Regions from separate parts of the Rossellomorea sp. ABR4_012 genome, predicted to be linked through region 2. Evidence: riboswitches for the same ligand, from Rfam matches in the RefSeq annotation. Region 2 holds a riboswitch; each other region holds the start of a gene.
What was found. A riboswitch is a leader RNA that binds a small molecule or an ion and turns the genes downstream of it on or off. The one in region 2 is predicted to bind S-adenosylmethionine.
Positions count from the first base shown of each region.

Region 1 (7,737 bases), on a different contig from region 2:
GTATCCCTAAAGTGGACCAATAATTCTTTTACCACAGAGGTCAAATTCTCTGCGTTCACTTTCCCCTTCAGTTTTTCATTCAGCTTTCCTCCGCCTTCCAGGGTTCCGCCAACATATATCTCAAATGCTTCAATCATTTTCTTGTCTTTTGTCCTCATTTTGATTCCCTGCAATCCTATATCTGCGATCTGCCGCTGACCGCATGAATTCGGACATCCGACCATATGGATGCGGACCGGAACGTCGAGTGACAAGTCTCTGTCGAGTTCGTTTGCAATCACTCTCATCCGCTCCTTTGTTTCAACCAGTGCCAGATTGCAGTATTCAATCCCCGTGCACGAAACCGAGTAGCCGATAAAGGAAAGTGGGCTTGTAGATATACGGTCGAAGATCTTCTCTTCGAGTAAAGCATCGACATGTTCATCCGGTATATTGGGAATGATGAGATTTTGAGAATTGCAGTTTCTAAGTTCACCATTTCCATATTCTTTTGATATTCTGGCAAGCTCAAATACTTCATCTGAATTCAGACGCCCAACCGGAACATTCAGCCCGACATAATTCAGTCCTTGCTGTTTTTGTTTATGCACTCCGTAAAAGTAGCCGGCATTCCATCCAGATACCGCATCATCACCTGCCGGTAAAAGGTCGACATACTCTGCCAGTTTCTCACGGAATTTTTCCGGTCCCCAATCTGCCATCAGAAACTTCAGACGTGCCAAGTGGCGCTTTTCACGGTAACCGAAGTCACGGAAGATCGTCGTAACAGCTGCAGCTGTATCTTTCACCTGGTGAGGGAGGACAAAAACATCGATCTCCTCCGCAAGAAATGGACGAGCAGACAAGCCGCCGCCGATCTTCAAATGGAAGCCGGCTTCCTCTTTACCTTGAATCACTTTTTTTGCAGGGATGAAAGAAACGCAATTGATCTCTGCATTCGCAGCATTTTTGACATTGGAACTGATTGACATTTTGTATTTCCTTGGAAGGTTCGAAAAATCTTCATTATGCTGGAAAAAGTCGTATACTTCTTTGACGATACTTCTTGTGTCAAATAATTCATCAGGGTCAATACCTGCCAGGGGGTTGCCGACGATATTCCGCGTAATATCACCGCATGCCCCTGCAGAAGAAAGTCCCGCTTTCTCTAACCGATCAAAGATATCAGGAATTTGTTCGATCTTTAGCCAGTGGAATTGAATCGCCTGTCTCGTGGTAATGTCATAGACGTCCCGGCCGTACTCTTTGGCAATCGAAGCAAGTTCCCTTGCTTGTTCATAAGTTAGTACACCGGAAGGGACGTTGACCCTCATCATGAAATATCCATCTTCTTTAGGACGCTGCAAATATAGTCCCGCCCACTTGAATTTATCCCATTCCTCTTTCGGAATAGATGAAAAACCGTGCTCCGCATAATAGGGGATATCCTCGAAAATGGCCAACCCGTCTCTTTCCAGCTTCCATTTCTCCGTTTTATTCAGCTTTTCATTTTCAGACCATGATTTTACATAAGCCATATCATTCACTCCTTAAATAAGACGATTTTGCTTTAATTCATTCAGGATTTTCTCCACGCATACATCAATCGAGTCCTTTTCGGTATCCAACACGATTTCGGGGTTTGATGGTTCTTCATAGGGTGCGCTGATTCCAGTGAAATGTGGGATTTCATTTCTTCTGGCTTTTTGATAAAGCCCCTTTGGATCTCGTTTCTCACATTCTTCAAGGGAGCATCTCACATACACTTCGATAAATTCACCCCTATCCACCAATCCCCTGACCAAACCGCGGTCATCCCTGTAAGGTGAAATGAAGGCGGTAAGGACGATTTGTCCGCTCTCGACTAATAATTTGGATACTTCTCCGATCCTTCTGATGTTTTCTTTGCGATCCGCTTCTTTAAAACCCAAATCGCTGTTTAATCCATGGCGAATATTGTCGCCGTCCAGTACCACTGCCTGCTTTCCGCTTTCGAAAAGGGAATGCGCCAGCTTATTGGCGATTGAAGACTTTCCGGATGCCGACAATCCTGTGAACCATAATATGAAGCTTCCGTGACCATTCTTCATCCGCCTTGCATCCTTTTTTACAGCCGCCTCATGCCAGACGATGTTCTCTGTCCCTTTACTCATCTTTAATCCTCCTTACCATTTAGCCGATCTCCTGTGCCAATCCGTTGATTAATACATCAATCACTTCCCGCCTGCTGAAAGTGGAAGGCGGCACTTCGCCGTTTCGCAGCATTCCTCTCACTTTCGTACCGGATAGGATGAGGTGATGTTCCGATTCATGCGGGCACGTTTTGGCAGTCGCCATCCCTTCACATCTTTCGCAATAGAAACTATGTTCGAACCGTAATGGAATAATGCCGATTTCATCCGGGCTGAACAAATCAAATATTTTTTGAGCATCATACGTGCCGTAATAATCCCCTACTCCTGCATGATCACGTCCTACAATAAAATGGGTGCATCCGTAATTCTTCCGTACCAGCGCATGAAAGACCGCTTCCCTTGGACCTGCATACCTCATGGCAGCCGGAAAGACGCCAAGCGTCACTTTGTCCTCGGGATAATAGTTCTTCAACAGCACTTCATAGCTCTCCATTCTGATGTGGGCCGGAATGTCATCCTTTTTGGTTTCTCCCACCAAAGGATTCAGGAATAATCCATCGACTGTTTCCAGGGCTGTTTTCTGAATGTATTCATGTGCCCGGTGAACAGGGTTTCGCGTTTGAAAACCGACGATCGTCTTCCATTCTTTTTCTTGAAACTTCCTGCGCGTCTCCAAAGGATCGAACGAATAGGAAGAGAATGGTTTCGATAACCTCCTATGAAGAGTGATACTGCCTCCAGCATAGATATCACCACGATCGAACAACTTCTTCACACCTGGATGATTCAAATCCGTCGTGCCATAAACATAAAGTGCTTCCTTTTCTTTATCAGGCTGATATATGTCGGTTACATCAATTGTTCCGTACGTAACACCCTTATAGACCAGCTTACTCTTCTCTCCCTTTTTCAATTGATCCCTCTCATTAAGCGGAAGGGTAATAGGGATGCTCCATACGGTGCCATCTTTGAGGCGCAAGTTTTCCACTACACTGTTATAATCCTCTTCGGTTAAAAACCCCCCGATCGGACTATATGCACCAATCGCAATCAGTTCCAAGTCGCTCAATGCAATTTCGTCCAATTCAATTTCCTTTGTTATTCCATCCAGGTTTGCTCCTTCATGGAAAGCCTGAATCAATGTTCCTCCATGTGGTTGTAAACTCATTTCCATCCTCCTTATATCTATCGTTTTAGTTGGTTTTGAACTCAGATGCCTCCACCTTCTTCATGAACAGATCTTTTTTCTTCATTTATGATCTTCATTAAAGAAAGAGCACCTATGGTTGCAATTATCACGCTGACAGGTACGACAATTGAATACAAATCTGATTGAATCAGAAGCTTGATCATAAAATAGGACATACTGAGCGAAATAAGAGGTGATACCACCCAGATCTTGATGATTTTCGATACGATTTTCTTCTTCAGCATCACCTTTCCCCTTTTCGCAGCCCCGAGACCAATGATGGAGGATGACGTTACCTGAGTAAGCGGCATCGGCATTCCATATAGGGAGCTGATCATCACAAGAACAGCTCCTGTACTCGATATGACGATGCCTTCCATTTTTGTAAACTGAACAATTTTCTTTCCGTTGGTTTCAACTACCCTGCCCCCTAATAAAACGACACCGAGAGCTACGAAAAAGCCGCCCAGCCAAATGCCTTTCCCAACAGACAACATCCCTGCTCCAACAAGTGGTCCGACAGCATTGGCTACATTATTCATGCCTGCAGAAAAAGCTTCTAAGAACCCTGCTGCTACCAGCACAACACCCATCCACTTTTTCCTGAATAGATACCCTTTCTTCTCCAGCAGGTACAAGCTTTTTCCGGTCAACCAGGTGATAAGGAAGGCTGCCAGTGGCACAACAATCCAAAACATCATGATTACGAGCAGAGATTTTATAAATAGAACCTTATATGCGACACCCGCTCCAACAACTGCCCCGACCGTTACCTCACTGGTCGACAGCGGAATGCCCATCAGGTTGGCCAGAAACAGCGATAGAGTAGCAGAAAGCAGGATAATAACCACGATCTCAATAGTAAGGATGCCTGGCGGGATAATTCCTGAACTGATCGTTTTCACCACTTCCCCGCCTCCCAGCACAGCGCCGAGAAACACCCCGGCAGAGCATATCAATAAGGCTGTTCTCATGTTTTTCACCGCACCTGCACCATAAGCCACACCCATCGATGCAGCCGCTCCACTCGCACCGATGTTCATCGCAAAAAATAGACATACAAGAAGTGCAGTCACTTCAAGCAACGATCTTCCCCCTCCTTAATGAAGACCGCATTCTGTCTTACCTGAGCCTTTCCATCTGCCTGAGCGTAAGTCGTCCATGTTATAGGCAGGTGCCGTACAGTGGGAACACCCAATACTGGGATAGCCTTTATCATGGAGTGTGTTGTAAGGAAGTTGGTGTTTGTGGACATACCTCCACACTTCTTTCCACGTCCAATGGATGAGCGGGCAAATTTTTATCGATTTAAACTTTTCATCCTTATTAATGAAATTCACATTGCTCCTGCTTTCTGACTGTTCTCTCCGCAATCCTGAGATCCAGGCATGCCCTTCTGATAATGCTTCTTCCAGCGGAATGAGTTTTCTTAAGCGGCAGCATTGATTGGGATCGTTCTCCCACAATTTTTCACCATATTTCACAGCCTGTTCATCTAATGACAATGTTGATTTCTTGAACGTAATGATTAAGTCGGGATACCTGTTTCTGACTTTTTCAATCGTTTCGTACGTTTCTTCGAAATGTACGTCTGTATCCAGAAAGATAATTTTTGCCGAAGGTTTGACCTTGGAGATCAAATCAACCAGTACAATTCCCTCAATTCCGAAACTGCACGCATACACGATATCATCTCCGAAATGTTCATAAGACCACTGGAGAACATTCAAGGCACCTTTATAGGTTTCATCAACGCGGAAAGAAAAGTTTGGGTACTTCCAATTTTGATAGGTTAACAATATACAACCCCCTTTACTGAGCTGAAAAAAGAAAAAGAGACGTCAAACACAGAAAGGGATTCCCTCAGAGTGTTAAACGCCTCTAGTTTGTCTAGTCAGCATTTCAGTTTATTTAAGTCTAACCTTTTCATTTTTCTCCAGCTGTACAACTTTTCCATCCTGGACCACGACTGTAATCGACCCGTATTTCATCGTCTTTAACATCGACTTCACATTTTCAACAACTTCATCAAATGCTTCTTGATTGTCTTGATTTGCCACAAGATTCCCCCAAACTTCGTCTTATCCAGTCATAGTCTGAAAGAAAAAACAGCCTTCCATTCTGGAAGGCTGTTCAGGTATAGGTTACCTTATCTTCCAAAATGACTCCACATTTTGCTGGAATTAGCACCTTACTAGATAAAAGTAGGTTGCCGGGTTTCAATGGGCCAGGTCCCTCCACCGCTCTGGATAAGAAATATTTAATTTAATATTCTAAATAATATCACGTTTCCGAAAGATGTCAACCCGAGTTTTTCGATAAGATTTATAAACTTTAATAAAAGTTCAATAAATCTCATTTTCTTGATTTCACTTAATATATTATTCATTCAATTATTTAGTGGTATACAAATAGTGGTTACTCTTCTGCCACCTGCCCCTCATTATAAACTTCGGAAGCCAATTCTCCGGTCACTTTACTTGTAATCACGCCTGAAGTCATAGCCCCGCTGACATTAACTGCAGTCCTCCCCATGTCAATCAGCGGTTCTACAGATATCAAAAGACCGGCAAGTGCGATCGGCAGGTCCATCGCAGATAGCACGAGGATAGCGGCAAATGTGGCTCCTCCACCGACCCCTGCGACTCCAAAAGAGGAAATGGCAACGATCAGGATGAGCGTCAAAATGAAAGAAGGAGTCAATGGATTGATCCCCACAGTCGGCGCAATCATGACGGCAAGCATGGCAGGATATACTCCTGCACATCCATTTTGACCAATAGAAAGCCCGAATGATCCAGAAAAGTTAGCGATCCCTTCTGAAACGCCCAGCTTTCTCGTCTGGGTATGGATATTCAACGGGAGTGTTCCTGCACTGGACCTCGAAGTGAAAGCAAACGTTAAAACAGGTAATACTTTTCTCACATACGTTACAGGGTTTAATCCTGCAAGTGTCAACATAATGAGATGAATGACAAACATGATGAGCAAAGCAATATATGAAGCAACTACAAATTCACCAAGTTTGGTGATGGCATCGAAGTCACTTAAAGCGACCGTCTTTGCCATGATCGCCAACACGCCATATGGAGTAAGTCTCAATACCAATGTGACGATTCTCATAATGACCGAATAAACGGAATCCACCATTCTCTTAAAAAACGAAGCTGCTTCCGGATCTTTTCTTTGAGCTCCAAGATATGCTACCCCAATAAATGCAGCGAAGATGACGACAGCAATCGTTGATGTCGCACGCTGACCTGTAAAGTCATAGAACGGATTGGCCGGGAGCAGCTCGAGGATTTTTTGCGGATAGCTCTGGCCTTCCATGGCCGCTGCACGCTCTTCAAGCTGTGCCCCTCTCGCCGCTTCTGCATCACCTTGTTCAATCTGTATAGCTTCCAGATCAAATGCTGCGGTCGTCGCGATTCCTACAGCTGCTGCAACAGCCGTCGTTCCAACTAACAGGCCGAGTATCAACACAGAAATTTTGCCCAGATTGTGGGATTGTTTCAGTTTAGTAAAAGCAGAAATGATCGACACAAACACAAGCGGCATGACAATCATTTGCAGAAGCTTGATATAGCCGCTGCCGACGATATTATACCACTCGATCGACTGAAGTAGATTTTCATCACCGGGATCATACAACCACTGCAGGACAAAGCCAAATACGATGCCGAGACCAAGAGCTGTGAACACCCTCTTTGAAAAAGAAACCTTCCTTTTTTGCAAATAAATTAAAACACCAATAAGAACAATAAACATCAGAAGATTCAACAACACGACCCAAACATTCATCATAAAACCTCCTTTTTCCGGGTTGTAATGACTTGCTGGCCAAAGGCTTAATGTAGTTTATGATGCATATGAACAAGATATGATGGAAAAGGCCCGCCCCTCTAACGCGTTAATGCATCGAGGGACGGGCCTTCTTCATCATTCAGCTGAAATATCGATGATAGAGTGATTTTGCTTCCGTAATATCTTTTGTTCCATGGATGAGCGCACGGCCGTCCCGAAATAGGACAATCCGATGTTTTCCATTTTTACAGGCAATAAGGTATGGATTCTTCTCGACACGTTCCATATGATATTCCATCTGTTCTGCCATGCGATCAAGGTCCACGGCTCCCGGTCGTGCAGGACGGATCTGGACAGCATCCCTTCCGCATAACACCGCCGATTTAAGCTGGTTTTCATATTTAAGATAGGGGTAGCGGGGGTTCTCTCCGCAAGAAGGGCAGTTCGGCTTCTTCAGCGCCCGCACATTAACAGAGCTGTATTCATTTCTCCAGACATCAAATGATGTAAGGGTTTGACGGACTGCATTCAAATCTCCCGCCAATATTTTCAATGCTTCAGAGACTTGATAGGAGACCACCATTGATACAGCAGGTGAAATAATCCCTGATGTATCACACGTCATACTAT
Region 1 is NZ_JBSWVK010000006.1:135,994-143,730, reverse strand. It holds gene ACXAFV_RS20490 (nitrite/sulfite reductase) at 1-1,517, opposite strand, end outside; gene cysC (adenylyl-sulfate kinase) at 1,530-2,132, opposite strand; gene sat (sulfate adenylyltransferase) at 2,152-3,282, opposite strand; gene ACXAFV_RS20475 (inorganic phosphate transporter) at 3,324-4,346, opposite strand; gene ACXAFV_RS20470 (phosphoadenylyl-sulfate reductase) at 4,404-5,102, opposite strand; gene ACXAFV_RS20465 (YezD family protein) at 5,211-5,363, opposite strand; SAM riboswitch class I at 5,450-5,559, opposite strand; gene ACXAFV_RS20460 (L-cystine transporter) at 5,722-7,104, opposite strand; gene ACXAFV_RS20455 (MoeB/ThiF family adenylyltransferase) at 7,247-7,737, opposite strand, start outside.
Region 1: another riboswitch for S-adenosylmethionine. It lies ahead of ACXAFV_RS20465 (YezD family protein); the one in region 2 lies ahead of metK (methionine adenosyltransferase).

Region 2 (7,737 bases):
TTTGCTGCGATAACGGGAATTTTTGCGCAGATTGAGATTCCGCTGCCGCTTGTTCCCATCAGCGGACAGACATTGGCGGTAGGTCTTACAGCGACGATCCTTGGAAGTAGATACGGAGCCTTTGCCATGGTAGGCTATGCCGCACTTGGAGCGGTTGGGGTCCCGGTCTTTGCGGGATTCAGCGGCGGAGCACAGGTACTGGTCGGCCCTACCGGAGGCTACATCTTCGGGTTCATTGCAGCGGCATTTATAACAGGATTGATTTTAGAAAAGACGAAATTTAATCTGACAATGGCCATGGTTGCGAACACAGCAGGGATGATTGTCACTTTGTTACTTGGTACGATCCAATTGAAATATGTGGCCGATCTAAGCTGGACACAGGCTATGGCAGCAGGAGTATATCCTTTTATCGTAGTCGGGCTTATCAAAGCATTCCTGGCCAGCTGGATAGGTATTACGGTTAGAAAACGTCTAGTACAGGCGAAATTGATACAGGGCAGTGCTAAAGCGGCAGCTTAATCAAAAAAGCCGGATCTCTTTTTAAGGAGATCCGGCTTTTTTCTTAATCAGTTTTTAGTCTGTGTGGTGTTAAACGTGAATCGTTACAAGAATCAACCTTCTTCCTTCATCCTCAATCAAAATCAATCCCGCTTAAGCTTAAAATTTATACATCATCCAATGACCGATGTCCTCAAAGCCGATATTCTTATAAATCCTGCCTGCTTCAGGGTTATCATAAAAGAGGCAGAGCTCCTTGCCTTCTTGCAGCACATCCCGGCATAATTTTGTCATGCACTGGGTTGCATAGCCTTTTTTCTTGTGATCAGGGTGGGTGCAGACTGCCACAATCATCGCTGACATGCTGTTTTCGGCAGTAGTGGAAGCAGAGGAAACAAATATGCCATTTTCAATGTAGTAGCTGCGTGCTACTCCTTTTTCCATACCATGCTTTCTTTTCTCAACAGTGAAATTTCCACCGCTGAACTCAGGAATACAGTTGAGAAGCTCGACAAGCTTAGGAAGATCGTCGATGGATGCTTTTTCAACATGAGTCAGTTCCTCGTTTGACAAGGAATCTCTGTTATCCAACTTTGCATAGTACATCTGCCTCTTTGATTGAAAATCTCTAGTTAGAAAAGGCTCCACTTTTGAAGTGACTGCCTTTAGACCTGACATGATGCTAAAATCATTGCAGTGATTGATGATGTCAGCGAAACATTCTGCATCGAATTCTCCTATGGAGTACGGAATGAAGTTTTCTCTATATTTTAAAAGGATCCCTCTCAGATTTCCATTTTCGTCAAAATCACCCCAAATGGTTTGAAAATCCTGTTCATAGCCAAATGCCTCAATATCTCCGATGATGAACAAATTTTCGGCAGGCTGTGCTTGTATCAGCTGCTGGCATTGTTCATCATCTGCCTGGGTTAATACTCTGATCATTTCCCTATCCCCTTTATAGTTTTAATTGATATATTACCAAAATTTATAATATTTAGTAAAGGAGAATTTTCAAAAAAAAGTTGATGTTGTTTTAAAAATTGAGATATAGGGAAAGTTAGCAACAATACATGATGAAGGAGGCGGTAAACATGTTGTGGACCATCATCGGGATACTTGTTGTCCTGTGGTTATTAGGACTGATCTTCAAGATCGGCGGAGCCATCATCCATATATTATTGGTCATTGCCGTGGTCGTGTTCTTATGGAATCTGATTACAGGGCGGAAGAAAGGCTTATAGCTATTTAAAAGGAGGAGCAATCCTCTTTTTTTATTTGGATGAAACGGGGATGGGAATGGAAGTAGTTCGGCGGATGTGGAATTTGTCGTATTGTGTGGAATTGTTGATAAATTCGAAAAAACGTTGATAAATGAAATTTTTCGTTGATAAATCTTAAAAAACGTTGCCACATCCGAAAAATTGTTGAAATCTTAATTTCCGTTGATACAACTAAAATTGAAGAACAAATTCACTTTGATCATTCATCAGATGAGATACAGATGTGCAATCAGTTGAGGAGTGGCCACGATGCTGCCGTTAAAACCCAACTCTTGATCCAAGTCACCATACCATACTAAATCACTCAACCAAAACAAAAAAACAGACCAGTCAAACACTAAGGAAGTGTCTGACTGATCAGTCCTTGATCGATCGAGATTAATTTACAGCCGGACCGCCTTTTGCTTCGATCTCGGCAGGTACGTTGGTGAATTTCTTGAAGTTTTCGTTGAATTGGCGTGCAAGTTCAGTTGCTTTTACTTTGTACGCATCTTCATTTGACCATGTTTTAATCGGTTGAAGCACTTCATCAGGTACACCTGGCACGTTTACTGGAATGTTCAATCCGAAGATTACGTCTGTTTCCGTTTCAACGTTTGTCAGTTCACCTTCTAATGCTGCCTGTACCATTGCACGTGTGTAAGACAATTTCATGCGGTTACCCACACCATATTCTCCGCCGGTCCAACCAGTGTTTACGAGGTAAACCTCTGCATTGTGCTCATCAATTTTCTTCCCAAGCATTTCTGCGTAACGAGTGGCAGCAAGCGGAAGGAATGGAGAACCAAAGCAAGTAGAGAATGTTGCCTGCGGTGAAGTGATGCCGCGCTCTGTTCCTGCTAATTTGGACGTATAACCGCTTAAGAAATGATACATTGCCTGCTCTTTCGTCAGTTTGCTGATTGGAGGCAGGACGCCGAACGCATCAGCAGTCAGGAATACAATTGTATTAGGGTGGCCGGCAACACTAGGCTCCACGATGTTTTCCATTGCTTGAAGCGGATAAGCGGCACGCGTGTTTTCTGTTAAACTGTTATCCTCGTAATCTGGAATGCGTGAATCTTCATCAAGAACAACGTTTTCCAACACGGATCCAAAGCGGATTGCATCAAAGATTTGAGGCTCTTTTTCACGAGTCAGTCCGATACATTTCGCGTAGCAGCCGCCTTCGATGTTGAAAACGCCATTTGGTGACCAGCCATGTTCGTCGTCCCCGATCAGACGGCGGTTCGGATCTGCTGATAATGTCGTTTTGCCTGTTCCGGATAGACCGAAGAATAGTGCAACGTCGCCTTCGCGCCCTACATTTGCTGAACAGTGCATGGAAAGGATATCTGCTTCAGGAAGCATGTAATTCATGACGGAGAAGATCGATTTCTTCATTTCTCCTGCATATTCCGTTCCACCGATCAAGACGATGCGTTTTTCAAAAGAAACAATGATGAATGTTTCAGAATTTGTACCATCCACAGCAGGGTCTGCTTTAAAGTTTGGAGCTGATACGATCGTAAATTCGGATTTGTGAGAGATTAACTCTTCCGCACCCGGGCGAATGAACAGCTGGTGTGCAAATAGATTATGCCACGCAAATTCATTGATTACCTGGATCGGAAGTCTATGTTTTGGATCTGCACCTGCAAATCCGTTGAAGACAAATACTTCTTCTTTTTCTTTTAAGTATGCAAGGACTTTATGGTATAATTTATCGAATGATTCAGCGGAGATTGGCTGATTAACAGCTCCCCAATCAATTTTATCTTTTGTAGTAGGCTCCTCTACAATAAATTTATCTTTAGGAGAGCGCCCTGTATATTTGCCAGTTTCAGCTCTGACTGCACCTGAAGAAGTTAAAACGCCTTCATTTCTATGAAGAACTCTTTCCACTAATTGTGAAACAGACAGTTGATTTTTGATATTTTGACCGCTAAGTAATTCTGTTAACTCACTAGACATGCTCACTGAATTCATTAGAACCCTTCCTTTATATAAATTTAAATACCACTTTGTTGTTCTTTTCAAAAATAGTATAACACAATTAATTTATTAGTCTATACTATTTAGTGCTTTTTTATAATGTGACTTAAACTTGTAACATTTTCCTTTAAAAATGCAACTTATTTTCCCCTATCTAAGCAGTTTATGCTTGTCCTTAGGAAATTCCTCATTCATATACCCACGTTTCCATGTTTCTTCTTATATAAATGTCAGCTGCCTATCCGGATGTCAGCCAAAGTACTGTCAATAGCGGTAAATAGAGATACCTGCTGTTAATCTTTACATACTAAAAAATATTTGACACTCTTTGGTGTTAACGTTATTATTGTACCTTGAACGGATACTCTTATCCTGAGCTGGTGGAGGGAGCAGACCCTATGAAACCCAGCAACCTGCTAAATAGATAGTTGGTCCTTCTTTTAAAAGGAAGGATCCCATTAAGCGAAGGTGCTAAACTGAGGCAAGGTGGACAACCTTGAACGATAAGAGAGAAAAGGCGCGGCTATAATGTGAAACCTTTCCTCTTTGTACTTTTTCCCGAGGAAGGGTTTTTTCTATTTTATAGTGGAGCATTAGTGATAAAACTCATGTTTTTATATAAGGACGTTCTCTTATGCCTTATAAAAAAACCATGTTTACTTCATACTACTTAGGGAAATGAGTACCGTATCTGTTTAAATGTTTTGTCGGTGAAAATCGGCAAATATGCTTAAGGAGGAACCTTAATGTCAACAAAACGTCGTCTGTTTACATCTGAGTCCGTAACGGAAGGACATCCAGATAAAATTTGTGACCAAATTTCTGATTCAATTCTTGATGCCATTTTAACGAATGACCCGAATGCCCGCGTAGCATGTGAAACATCTGTGACAACAGGTCTTGTGCTTGTTGCAGGTGAAATCACAACAAATACGTATGTAGACATCCCTAAAATCGTCCGTGAAACGATCCGTGGAATCGGATATACACGTGCGAAATACGGATTCGATGCTGAAACTTGTGCAGTTCTGACATCCATCGATGAGCAATCTGCTGATATCGCTCAAGGTGTAGACCAAGCGCTTGAAGCACGTGAAGGACAAATGTCTGATGAAGAAATCGAAGCTATCGGTGCTGGTGACCAGGGGCTGATGTTCGGATTTGCCTGCAACGAAACGAAAGAGCTTATGCCTCTTCCGATTTCACTTGCTCATAAACTATCCCGTCAGCTAACGGAAGTCCGTAAAGAAGAAATTCTTCCTTACCTTCGCCCGGACGGTAAAACTCAGGTAACGGTTGAATATGATGAGAATGATAAGCCTGTTCGCATCGATACGATTGTCATCTCTACGCAGCACCACCCTGAAGTTTCACTTGAGCAGATCCAGCGTAATCTGAAGGAGTATGTCATCGATCCGGTTGTTCCGAAAGAACTGATCGACGAAAAGACAAAATACTTCATCAACCCTACTGGCCGCTTCGTAATCGGCGGACCTCAAGGGGATGCTGGTCTAACAGGCCGTAAGATCATCGTTGACACATACGGCGGTTATGCACGTCACGGCGGCGGTGCATTCTCCGGTAAGGATGCGACGAAAGTTGACCGCTCTGCAGCATATGCAGCCCGCTATGTAGCGAAAAACATCGTGGCTGCCGGTCTTGCTGAAAAATGTGAAGTTCAATTAGCGTATGCGATCGGTGTAGCACAGCCTGTATCCATCTCAGTTGATACATTCGGAACAGGTAAAGTTTCTGAGGATGTATTGGTTGATGTTGTACGCGATAACTTTGACCTTCGCCCTGCAGGAATCATCAAGATGCTGGACCTTCGCCGTCCGATCTACAAGCAGACTGCTGCTTACGGACACTTCGGCCGCAACGATCTTGATCTTCCTTGGGAGCGTACTAACAAAGCTGATGTATTGAAAGCTGAAGCTCTTAAGTAAAAACAGGTATGAGAAAACCAACACTCTTTCAGGGGTGTTGGTTTTTTTGATGGCTGGGGTGGAGGAGAGGGATTAGTTGTTGTAGTTGTAGTGGTAGTGGTAGTTGCGCAGAATTTGTCGTATTTTGAAGAATGGCAGATATATCGGAATTTTGGCAGATAAAACGGTAAAACGGCAGATATCTTTGCGGAAAAGTTGAGCCTGGCTCAAAACCCTCGAATCGAGCCAGGCGCTTACAAGAGAAGCTTAGCTAAATCTAAAATCAATCCAGCATAAAGTAGCGATTCTCAGTTATATCCAAAATCAATCCACTCCCAAACCAACCGATCACATCCAAATGAACAAACAGGCACCATTCACAGTGGCAACCTCATAAGGAAGCTGAAGGAATTGCATCGCGTATGTCCCCATCCCGTAATTTAACACGAGTAATCTCACTCAGGTTGGGGTATCACAAGTATAAGAGTTATAATGGTTTGATGCTTTTATAATACTGTCCTTTCTCTGCGTATTCCCGTGAAATGCGTTTCATTTCACTTATGTCATGTTCGTTCAGTTCCCGAATCACTTTTGCCGGACGGCCAAAGGCAAGGGTGTTTGGAGGGATGACTTTTCCTTGAGGAACCAGACTTCCGGCTCCTATAAAAGCACCTTCACCGATTTCGGCGTTATCAAGGATGATCGATCCCATGCCGATGAGGGCTTTTTTTCTGATTTTGCAGCTATGTAAGATGACACCGTGGCCGACCGTCACTTCATCTTCAAGGATAAGGGGGTTTTCAGGGCTTTGATGGAGGATTGAATTGTCCTGTACATTCACTTTGCTGCCAATCCTGGTAGGCGCGACGTCCCCTCTGATGACGGTGTTGAACCAGATGCTGGATTCTTCCCCGATTTCAACATCCCCAGAAATCGTTACATAATCGGCGATAAAAGCAGTTTTTGCAATAACAGGTTTTTTATCATGATATGGATAGAGCATTTTTCACTACCCCTTTCAATAATATTTACTATAATAATGGTAGCAGATGAAAACCATTAGAGAAACATTTAAGGAGGATTTGCCATGTGGAAATGGGAAACAGATCAAGAGGCAAAGGCAGTCATCGTCATCATTCATGGAGCAATGGAACATCATGGCCGATACGGATGGCTCATTGAAATGTGGCGAGCATCAGGTTTTCATGTCATTATGGGTGATTTGCCGGGGCAGGGCATGACATCGAGAAGGCAAAGAGGACATATCGATTCATTCGACGAATATATTATCGAAGTAAAAGACTGGGTTCAGGCTGCCTATCGGTTTGACCTCCCTGTCTTTCTCCTTGGCCACAGCATGGGCGGCCTCGTTGCCGTACGTATGCTTCAAGAGTCCCATGTCAAGTTGGCAGGGGTCATTCTATCTTCACCTTGCCTGGGGCTTGTGAACGGGCCCTCTAAACCAATCGAATTACTATCATATGGCTTGAATAAAATTGCCCCGATGATTAAATTTCCGTCAGGATTGACGATTGATATGGCAACCCGGAATGCAGATGTCAGGGAAATTGACAGTAACGACACTCTTTATATTACTAAAGTTTCTGTACGCTGGTACAGGGAGCTCGCGCAGGCGATCAAGCTTGCAACAGTCAACTTGAATAAAATGCCGGATATCCCTCTTCTTGTTCTGCAGGCGGGCGATGATAAAATCGTCGATAAAAGCGCGGTCAAGAAATGGTTCAATGAGCTGTCGCTATCAGAAATGCACTATAAGGAATGGCCGAAATGCTACCATGAAATCTATAACGAACCAGAAAGAGAAGACATCTTTGAATACTCAAAGATCTTTATCGAAAGCCGGCTGAAGGCGCTGGGATATATTTTATAAACGAGGTGGTAAGCTTGTCAGTACCTGCAAGTCCTTTTTCATTAATGACAAAAGTATATCGGGATATTTTTCCCCTGGTTCATCAAGAGCTGAATCACTGGAAAAAACGAGCCGCGGAGATCCCTAACGATGAGTTAAGAAAACAGGCATTAGCAAGTATTGA
Region 2 is NZ_JBSWVK010000001.1:1,313,590-1,321,326, forward strand. It holds gene ACXAFV_RS06455 (biotin transporter BioY) at 1-522, shown strand, start outside; gene ACXAFV_RS06460 (GNAT family N-acetyltransferase) at 661-1,446, opposite strand; gene ACXAFV_RS06465 (lmo0937 family membrane protein) at 1,596-1,745, shown strand; gene pckA (phosphoenolpyruvate carboxykinase (ATP)) at 2,163-3,752, opposite strand; SAM riboswitch class I at 4,123-4,268, shown strand; gene metK (methionine adenosyltransferase) at 4,505-5,704, shown strand; gene ACXAFV_RS06480 (gamma carbonic anhydrase) at 6,171-6,686, opposite strand; gene ACXAFV_RS06485 (lysophospholipase) at 6,771-7,574, shown strand; gene ACXAFV_RS06490 (tetraprenyl-beta-curcumene synthase family protein) at 7,589-7,737, shown strand, end outside.

Region 3 (7,737 bases), 190 kb from region 2:
CTCTGCGCCTGAATATCATCTGGCTTCTGTACTGATTGGCGCCAATATTGATGTACACACGGAATATTTGGAAAAAAGGATGAGTTGACGTTGAATGAGGTAAGTAGTACAAGTGCGCTATATGATTCCATAAACACACACGATTTAAATGCCGTTTATCTCTACACCCCGATGTGTGGGACATGCCAGGTAGCAGGAAAAATGATGGAAGTCGTCAAAAAGCTTCCGCAATCCTTTCATTTTGATAAAGTCAATTTGAATTACTTACCACAGTTTGCAGAAGAACAATCTATTGAAAGTGTACCATGTTTAATCCTGTACAATAATTCTGAGGAGATGGAAAGGATCTATGCCTTTCAATCTGTTCCCTATCTATATGAAATGTTGAAGAAAACGGAGGCCTTTAGTAGATAAAGGTCTTTTTGTTTGGCTATTTTCGCAAGCACTTCACGTATCGGGAAAGCAAGCGGCTACACGTGAAAATCAAACAGCCTTTTTAGCAGTTTCATCATAAAACCTTTCTACAAACTAGGACATATTTCTTGGGAAATGAAGAGAAATTGCTCAGAATTTATATTCTGAATATTCAAAACTATCTATTTCGACAGAAACTCATTACCTCTTTTAAAATCATGTCGAGCGACTAAAAAAGGATAAAATACCCAAAAGTAGAATTAAGTAGTAGTAAGAAGATTCGCGGGAGGGTATGTATGAGAAACTATTTACAGGCGCTAATTGACCAATGTCATTCGAAGTACCATCTGCAGCTATTATTTCCTTCAAATCCATTCATTCTTACATTTGAATGTGAAGATCAGCTTTACTCAATTTCCCTGTCAAATAAAGAATGTTTTATTGTGGAGGATGCTATTGAATGTGATCCTCAATTTGTCATTGATGGAAGTGAAGAAATGATCACATGTGTACTTAAGGGGCATGAGCTATTGTCGCGAATGGTCGAGAACAATCAATTATCTGTTCGGGGAGGTTACCGCCCTCTGTTGTTCGCCGAGTCTGTGTTATGGCTCACAAGACCCATGATAAAAGAAACTGTTGAAATATAGCGATTACTTTAATCTTCTGAAAAAAAGAATTGACACCCCCTATACGTGGTGATAAAATCACTTTTGTAGTAAATTTTCTGAGACTTTACACTCATTAACTTAATATATTTAGACTTACTCTTATTCAGAGTGGTGGAGGGACGTGCCCTATGAAGCCCGGCAACCGTCAATTTTATTGAAATGGTGCCAATTCACTCAAAGCATATGCTTTGAAAGATAAGAGGAAGGATAGTCATATGATTATGCCTTTCTGCTTATCTGCGGAAAGGTTTTTTTATTGTTCATTTATTAATGGTGACTGACACGCATAGTAGATTAGAGAGAACATTAATTCGTATTAGAACGATCGTTTTACTTGGAAGAAAGAAGGTGGCTGACAACATGATCACGATCTCAGACGTGAAGAAAATCTATCAATCAAAAGCAGGACCCATTTCAGCAGTGGATGGGGTAAACCTTTCCATTCAGGAAGGAGAAATATTTGGAGTGATCGGCTATAGTGGCGCCGGTAAAAGTACGTTGATCAGGATGCTGAACGGACTAGAGGTTCCGTCTGAAGGAACAATCGATGTGAACGGTCAGACGGTGTCAAAGATTAAAGGCAAGAAGCTGCGTGAAGCACGACAGTCCATCGGAATGATCTTTCAGCACTTCAATCTATTATGGTCAAGGACAGTCCTTGAAAATATTCAGTTCCCGTTGGAGATAGCCGGGGTTTCTAAAAAAGAAAGAAATCGCAGAGCCAAGGAACTGCTGACACTGGTCGGTCTTGAAGGGAGAGGGGATGCGTACCCTTCACAACTGAGCGGAGGGCAGAAGCAGCGTGTTGGAATCGCCAGGGCACTGGCGAACAATCCAAGTGTACTACTGTGTGACGAAGCAACTTCTGCACTGGATCCCCAGACGACTGATTCAATTCTGGATTTATTGGTCGATATCAATAAGCGTCTTGGACTGACCATCGTTCTGATCACTCATGAAATGCATGTCATCCAAAAAATCTGTCACCGTGTGGCAGTCATGGAGAATGGAATCGTTGCTGAGCTGGGAGATGTGCTTGAAGTATTCCGTAATCCTAAGCAGCAAGTGACGAAGCGTTTTGTAAAAGAAGTGTCGCAGGATCAGGATTCAGAAGAAGTGATGAACCAGTTGATCAACCGCTATCCAACCGGGAAGGTTCTGAAGTTTACCTTTGTTGGAGAGTCGACCGGACAGCCGTTGATCACTTCGCTGATCAGGAGGTTTGACCTTGAGGTAAACATCCTGCAAGGCCAGATTTCCCAGACACAGAAAGGTGCATATGGCACACTGTTTGTTCATTTGGACGGAGAAGAATCACAGCTTAGAGAAGCTCTTCAGTTCGCTGAAGGCCAGCTGGTGAAAGTGGAGGTGATGGCAGGATGATGGAAACGATATTTCCGAATGTTGATTGGGAAAAACTTTGGGAAGCAACGGTGGAAACCCTGTATATGACAGGGATGTCTGTTATCATCACATTTATTTTAGGTATCATTCTAGGTATCATTCTATTTCTGACTTCCAAAGAAAACCTATGGGAAAACAAACTGACTTACACTGTAACAAGCTCTGTGGTGAATGTATTCAGGTCAATTCCGTTCATTATTCTGATTGTACTGTTGATCCCATTTACTAAATTTTTGTTGGATACAATCCGCGGAGCCAATGCTGCATTGCCGGCATTGATCATTGGAGCAGCACCGTTCTACGCCAGAATGGTCGAAATCGCGCTCAGAGAAGTGAATAAAGGGGTAATCGAAGCTGCCAAGGCGATGGGAGCAAAAACGAGTACGATCATCCTGAAGGTTCTCCTGCCGGAATCAATGCCTGCATTAATTTCGGGAATAACGGTCACAGCCATTGCACTTGTTGGTTATACAGCGATGGCAGGTGTCATTGGAGCCGGCGGCCTGGGTAACCTTGCTTACCTGGATGGTTTCCAGAGAAGCCGTGAAGATGTAACACTTGCGGCAACGATTATGATCTTGGTCATAGTGTTTGCCATTCAAATCATTGGTGATTTCTTTACAAATAAATTAGATAAACGATAAAAGGAGAGAAAGAACATGAAAAAATGGGTAGCAGGAGTTATTGCAGCAACAAGTATTTTTGGATTGGCAGCTTGCGGAAGTACAACAGGAGGAAGCGAAGATAAAAAGGAATTGGTGGTGGGGGCTTCAAATATCCCTCATGCAGAAATTCTTGAAGAAGTAAAACCGATTCTTGAGGAAAAAGGAATCGAATTACAAATCGAAACGTACCAAGACTACATTTTACCTAACAAAGATCTTGAAAACAGCGACTTGGATGCCAACTACTTTCAACATATCCCGTACTTGGAATCCCAAAAAGCAGAGCACGGCTACGAATTTGAAAACGCGGGCGGAATCCACATCGAACCAATCGGCGTTTATTCCAAGAAATATGATTCATTAGAGGAGCTGCCGGAAGGCGCGACGATCTTAATGAGTAATTCCGTCGCAGATCATGGGCGTATCCTTACCCTGCTTGAAGAAAAAGACTTGATCACCCTCAAAGATGGTGTGGACAAAACGAAAGCGACGCTTGAGGACATTAAGGAAAATCCGAAGAAGCTGAAGTTTGATTATGAATATGAAGCTGCCCTTCTGCCTCAATTATATGAAAACGAAGAGGGCGATGCTGTCCTGATCAATTCAAACTATGCGATTGATGCGGGGTTGAATCCTTTGAAAGATTCGATTGCAATCGAAGATAAAAATTCACCTTACGTAAACGTAATTGCAGTTAACAAAGGTGATGAGAACAAGGAAGAAGTAAAAGCACTTGTAGAAGCTCTCCGTTCAGATGAAATCCAGGAGTTCATTACGAACGAATGGGGCGGAGCAGTCGTCCCTGTAAAAGAATAAATATGAATGCAGAGAACCTGTGGCGCGGCCATGGGTTCTTTTTTGACGGGAGATGTATTTTCTTAACATAAAACACCAGTGAAAAGACCATACTATTTTCGATAATCTAATTCGAAAATGGAGCTGAATAAGATGCAAATGGAACCAAGAAATACAACTGAAGCTGCACTTCATGATTATAAAATGGGTCTTGGGATCTTTACGGAAAAAATGCCTGAGCTTGCCGAGCATTATAATACATTCACTGAACATTGCTTTAGAGAAGGGGTCCTTACGAAAAAAGAAAAGCAGCTCATCGCTCTCGGAATCAGCCTTTACTCCCAGGATGAATATTGTATCATCTACCACACTAAGGGGTGTCTCGATCAAGGATGTTCTGAACAGGAAATCCTGGAAGCGGTCGGTGTCACTGCAGCATTCGGCGGCGGGGCGGCAATGAGCCAGGCTGTGACCCTTGTGCAGCAATCGGTGCAGGAACTGAACCAGCTTAAACAATAACTAGAAAGCGGAAGGGCATGGATAGCAGCCCTTCCGTTTTTTAGTTTCTTCTATTATATGTAGGACTTTAGTTCATGATTGGCATGCAGGGTGGTGGCTGCTGCTCCGAATGCATAAAGATTATTCGACAAGTTGCACGTAAATGGGAAAAGTGGCATGTATTTTCGAAAAGAGGATTGAATAACAGATATTTGGTTCGTATTTTTAAAAAATGGAACGGAAACGTGGGAAAGTGGAACATAAATAAAAATGGACTTGGAGTTACATCCAAGTTCAAGGGTGTCCCCCCCCTATTTTAACCATTTTACCAATGTAAGCGCTTTATCTTTATACAAGCATCTGGATATTTACTAACTTACCTATTATTTGCTAGTATAATGGCGGAATTTTGTGAAAACTTAATGATACCCTCTTGTAAAAATCTTCTGTACATGATTTTTCAGAAAAAATGAAGAAATTCGGGTTTTGTATTTAGAAAGAGGGGGTAGTATAGTTATGAATATAAAATTTGAAAGGAATGATTCACTATCGACTCTCTTGAGGGTTTAACGTACACAAGTGAAATGGAAAAGGCGATGCATAGTGCCCATGGAATTGGATACGAGGTGTACAAACGAAAGCATGATGTCAGAATGCAAGTAGAGAAACAAAGAGAGCAGGAATACAAGGAAAGCCGAAGAATGATTGCTGCACTTGATAGAAAAGTGCATGCTAATATATAATAAAAGCAAAGAAAAAACCAGTGTTGATCCAACACTGGTTTTTTTCGTGAAGGTGACAATCAACAGCGTGCTGGATAACCACGTACAGGGTATCATGTAATTTCTTCCTATTTATATAAGAAGAAACCCGGACAGGCTCCTTCACAGCAGGCCCTACATTTTTATGGTGTTTTCAGCAAACAATAGTGAAGGATGTACATGCCGGATAACCTTGTCCACTGGTGCTGAAAAAGTTGATTATACCTTTTATTTGTTATAAGATTGTAATGATAATAAATTGAGAATGAGTAAGGGAGTAAACTCTTACATTCATTTTATAAAGTCACGGAGGTATATACACATGGCAGGTTCTACTTTAACGATTAAAGATCTTCATGTTGAGATTGAAGGAAAGGAAATCCTGAAAGGGGTTAACCTTGAGATTAAGGGTGGAGAAATCCACGCAGTAATGGGACCGAATGGTACAGGTAAATCTACTTTATCTTCTGCTATTATGGGTCACCCTAAGTATGAAGTTACGAAAGGAAGCATCACGTTTGACGGTGAAGACGTTCTGGAAATGGAAGTCGACGAGCGTGCACGCGTAGGTCTATTCCTTGCTATGCAGTACCCAAGTGAAATCAGCGGTGTTACAAATGCGGACTTCTTACGTTCTGCAATCAACAGCCGTCGCGAGGAAGGCGATGAAATTTCATTGATGAAATTCATCCGCAAAATGGATTCTGAAATGGAATATCTTGAAATGGATCCGGATATGGCACAGCGTTACCTGAACGAAGGTTTCTCCGGCGGTGAGAAGAAGCGTAATGAAATTCTACAATTGATGCTGCTTCAGCCTAAGATCGCAATCCTTGATGAGATCGATTCAGGTCTTGATATCGATGCACTTAAAGTTGTATCCAAAGGAATCAACAAGATGCGCGGAGAAGAGTTCGGTTGCTTGATCATCACTCACTATCAGCGTCTTCTTAACTACATCACACCTGACCGCGTTCACGTCATGATGCAAGGGCGTATTGTGAAATCAGGCGGTGCGGAATTAGCACAGCGTCTTGAGGCGGAAGGTTATGACTGGATTAAAGAAGAGTTAGGAATCAAAGACGAAACTGTTGGCCAAGAAGCGTAAGTGTTAGGGGGATAATAATGACTGTAGAAACGAAACTATCAGTAGATCAGGACTATGTCAGCTCCTACTCAAAGCAGCTTGGAGAGCCAGAATGGTTAACAACCCTTCGTACAGATGCCTTTAACAAAGTTAAGGATCTAAGCCTTCCGGTTGCAGATAAGACGAAAATCACGAACTGGAATTTTACTCAATTCCAAAAGCATACAGTTGAAAGTGATTCGTTCTCATCATTGAGTGAGCTGCCAGAAGAAGCAAAAGCACTAGTTGACTTAGACAGCAATGATCAAAGCTTATATATTCAACGCAATAACACACCGGCTTATCTTTCACTTTCAAATGAATTAAAAGACAGTGGTGTTATTTTCACAGATATCTTCACAGCGGCAAAAGAGCACAGCGAACTTGTTCAGAAGTATTTCATGACAGAAGGCGTGAAAACGGATGAGCACAAGCTTACAGCTCTTCATGCAGCATTGATGAATGGAGGAGCGTTCCTTTACATTCCGAAAAACGTGGAATTGGCTGAACCGATTCAAGCAGTTTATGTTCACGACAATGCTGAAGTTGCGATGTTCAACCACGTATTGGTGGTTGCGGAAGACAACAGTTCAGTGACATATGTGGAAAACTATATTTCTACAACGGATGTTGAAGACGGCGTATACAATATCGTGACCGAAGTAGTTGCGAATAATAATGCCAAAGTGTCCTACGGTGCAGTGGACAATCTTGCAAGCGGATTGACGACTTACGTGAACCGCCGCGGTGTTGCAGCCAGGGATGCCCGCATCGAATGGGCGCTCGGACTGATGAATGACGGTGACACTGTCTCTGAAAACGTGACGAACCTGATGGGTGACGGTTCTTACGGTGATACAAAGACGGTGGTTGTCGGCAGAGGCAAGCAGAAGCAGAACTTCACGACAAAGATTGTTCACTTCGGCAAAAATTCCGAAGGTTACATCCTTAAGCACGGCGTCATGAAAGATGAAGCTTCTTCCATCTTTAACGGAATCGGTAAAATCGAACACGGTGCATCAAAGTCGAACGCAGAGCAGGAATCACGCGTATTGATGCTGAGCGAAAAAGCACGCGGGGATGCAAACCCGATTCTTCTGATCGATGAAGATGATGTAACGGCTGGACACGCAGCTTCAGTCGGACGCGTCGATCCGCTGCAGCTTTACTATCTGATGAGCCGCGGAATTCCGCAGAAAGAGGCTGAACGTCTTGTCATTCACGGTTTCCTAGCTCCTGTGGTAAACCAATTGCCGATTGAAGGAGTTAAGAAGCAGCTTGTCGAGGTAATCGAAAGGAAAGTAAACTAATGGATGTTAAAGAGATTCGTAAGCATTTTCCGATTCTCGACCAGGAAGTAAACGGCCATCCACTCGTTTATTTAGACAGCGCGGCGACTTCCC
Region 3 is NZ_JBSWVK010000001.1:1,118,911-1,126,647, forward strand. It holds gene ACXAFV_RS05430 (toprim domain-containing protein) at 1-88, shown strand, start outside; gene ACXAFV_RS05435 (thioredoxin family protein) at 91-414, shown strand; gene ACXAFV_RS05440 (hypothetical protein) at 711-1,064, shown strand; SAM riboswitch class I at 1,182-1,287, shown strand; gene ACXAFV_RS05445 (methionine ABC transporter ATP-binding protein) at 1,446-2,468, shown strand; gene ACXAFV_RS05450 (methionine ABC transporter permease) at 2,465-3,133, shown strand; gene ACXAFV_RS05455 (MetQ/NlpA family ABC transporter substrate-binding protein) at 3,149-3,970, shown strand; gene ACXAFV_RS05460 (carboxymuconolactone decarboxylase family protein) at 4,103-4,468, shown strand; gene ACXAFV_RS05465 (YuzK family famiily protein) at 5,044-5,190, shown strand; gene sufC (Fe-S cluster assembly ATPase SufC) at 5,531-6,316, shown strand; gene sufD (Fe-S cluster assembly protein SufD) at 6,334-7,644, shown strand; gene ACXAFV_RS05480 (cysteine desulfurase) at 7,644-7,737, shown strand, end outside.
Region 3: another riboswitch for S-adenosylmethionine. It lies ahead of ACXAFV_RS05445 (methionine ABC transporter ATP-binding protein); the one in region 2 lies ahead of metK (methionine adenosyltransferase).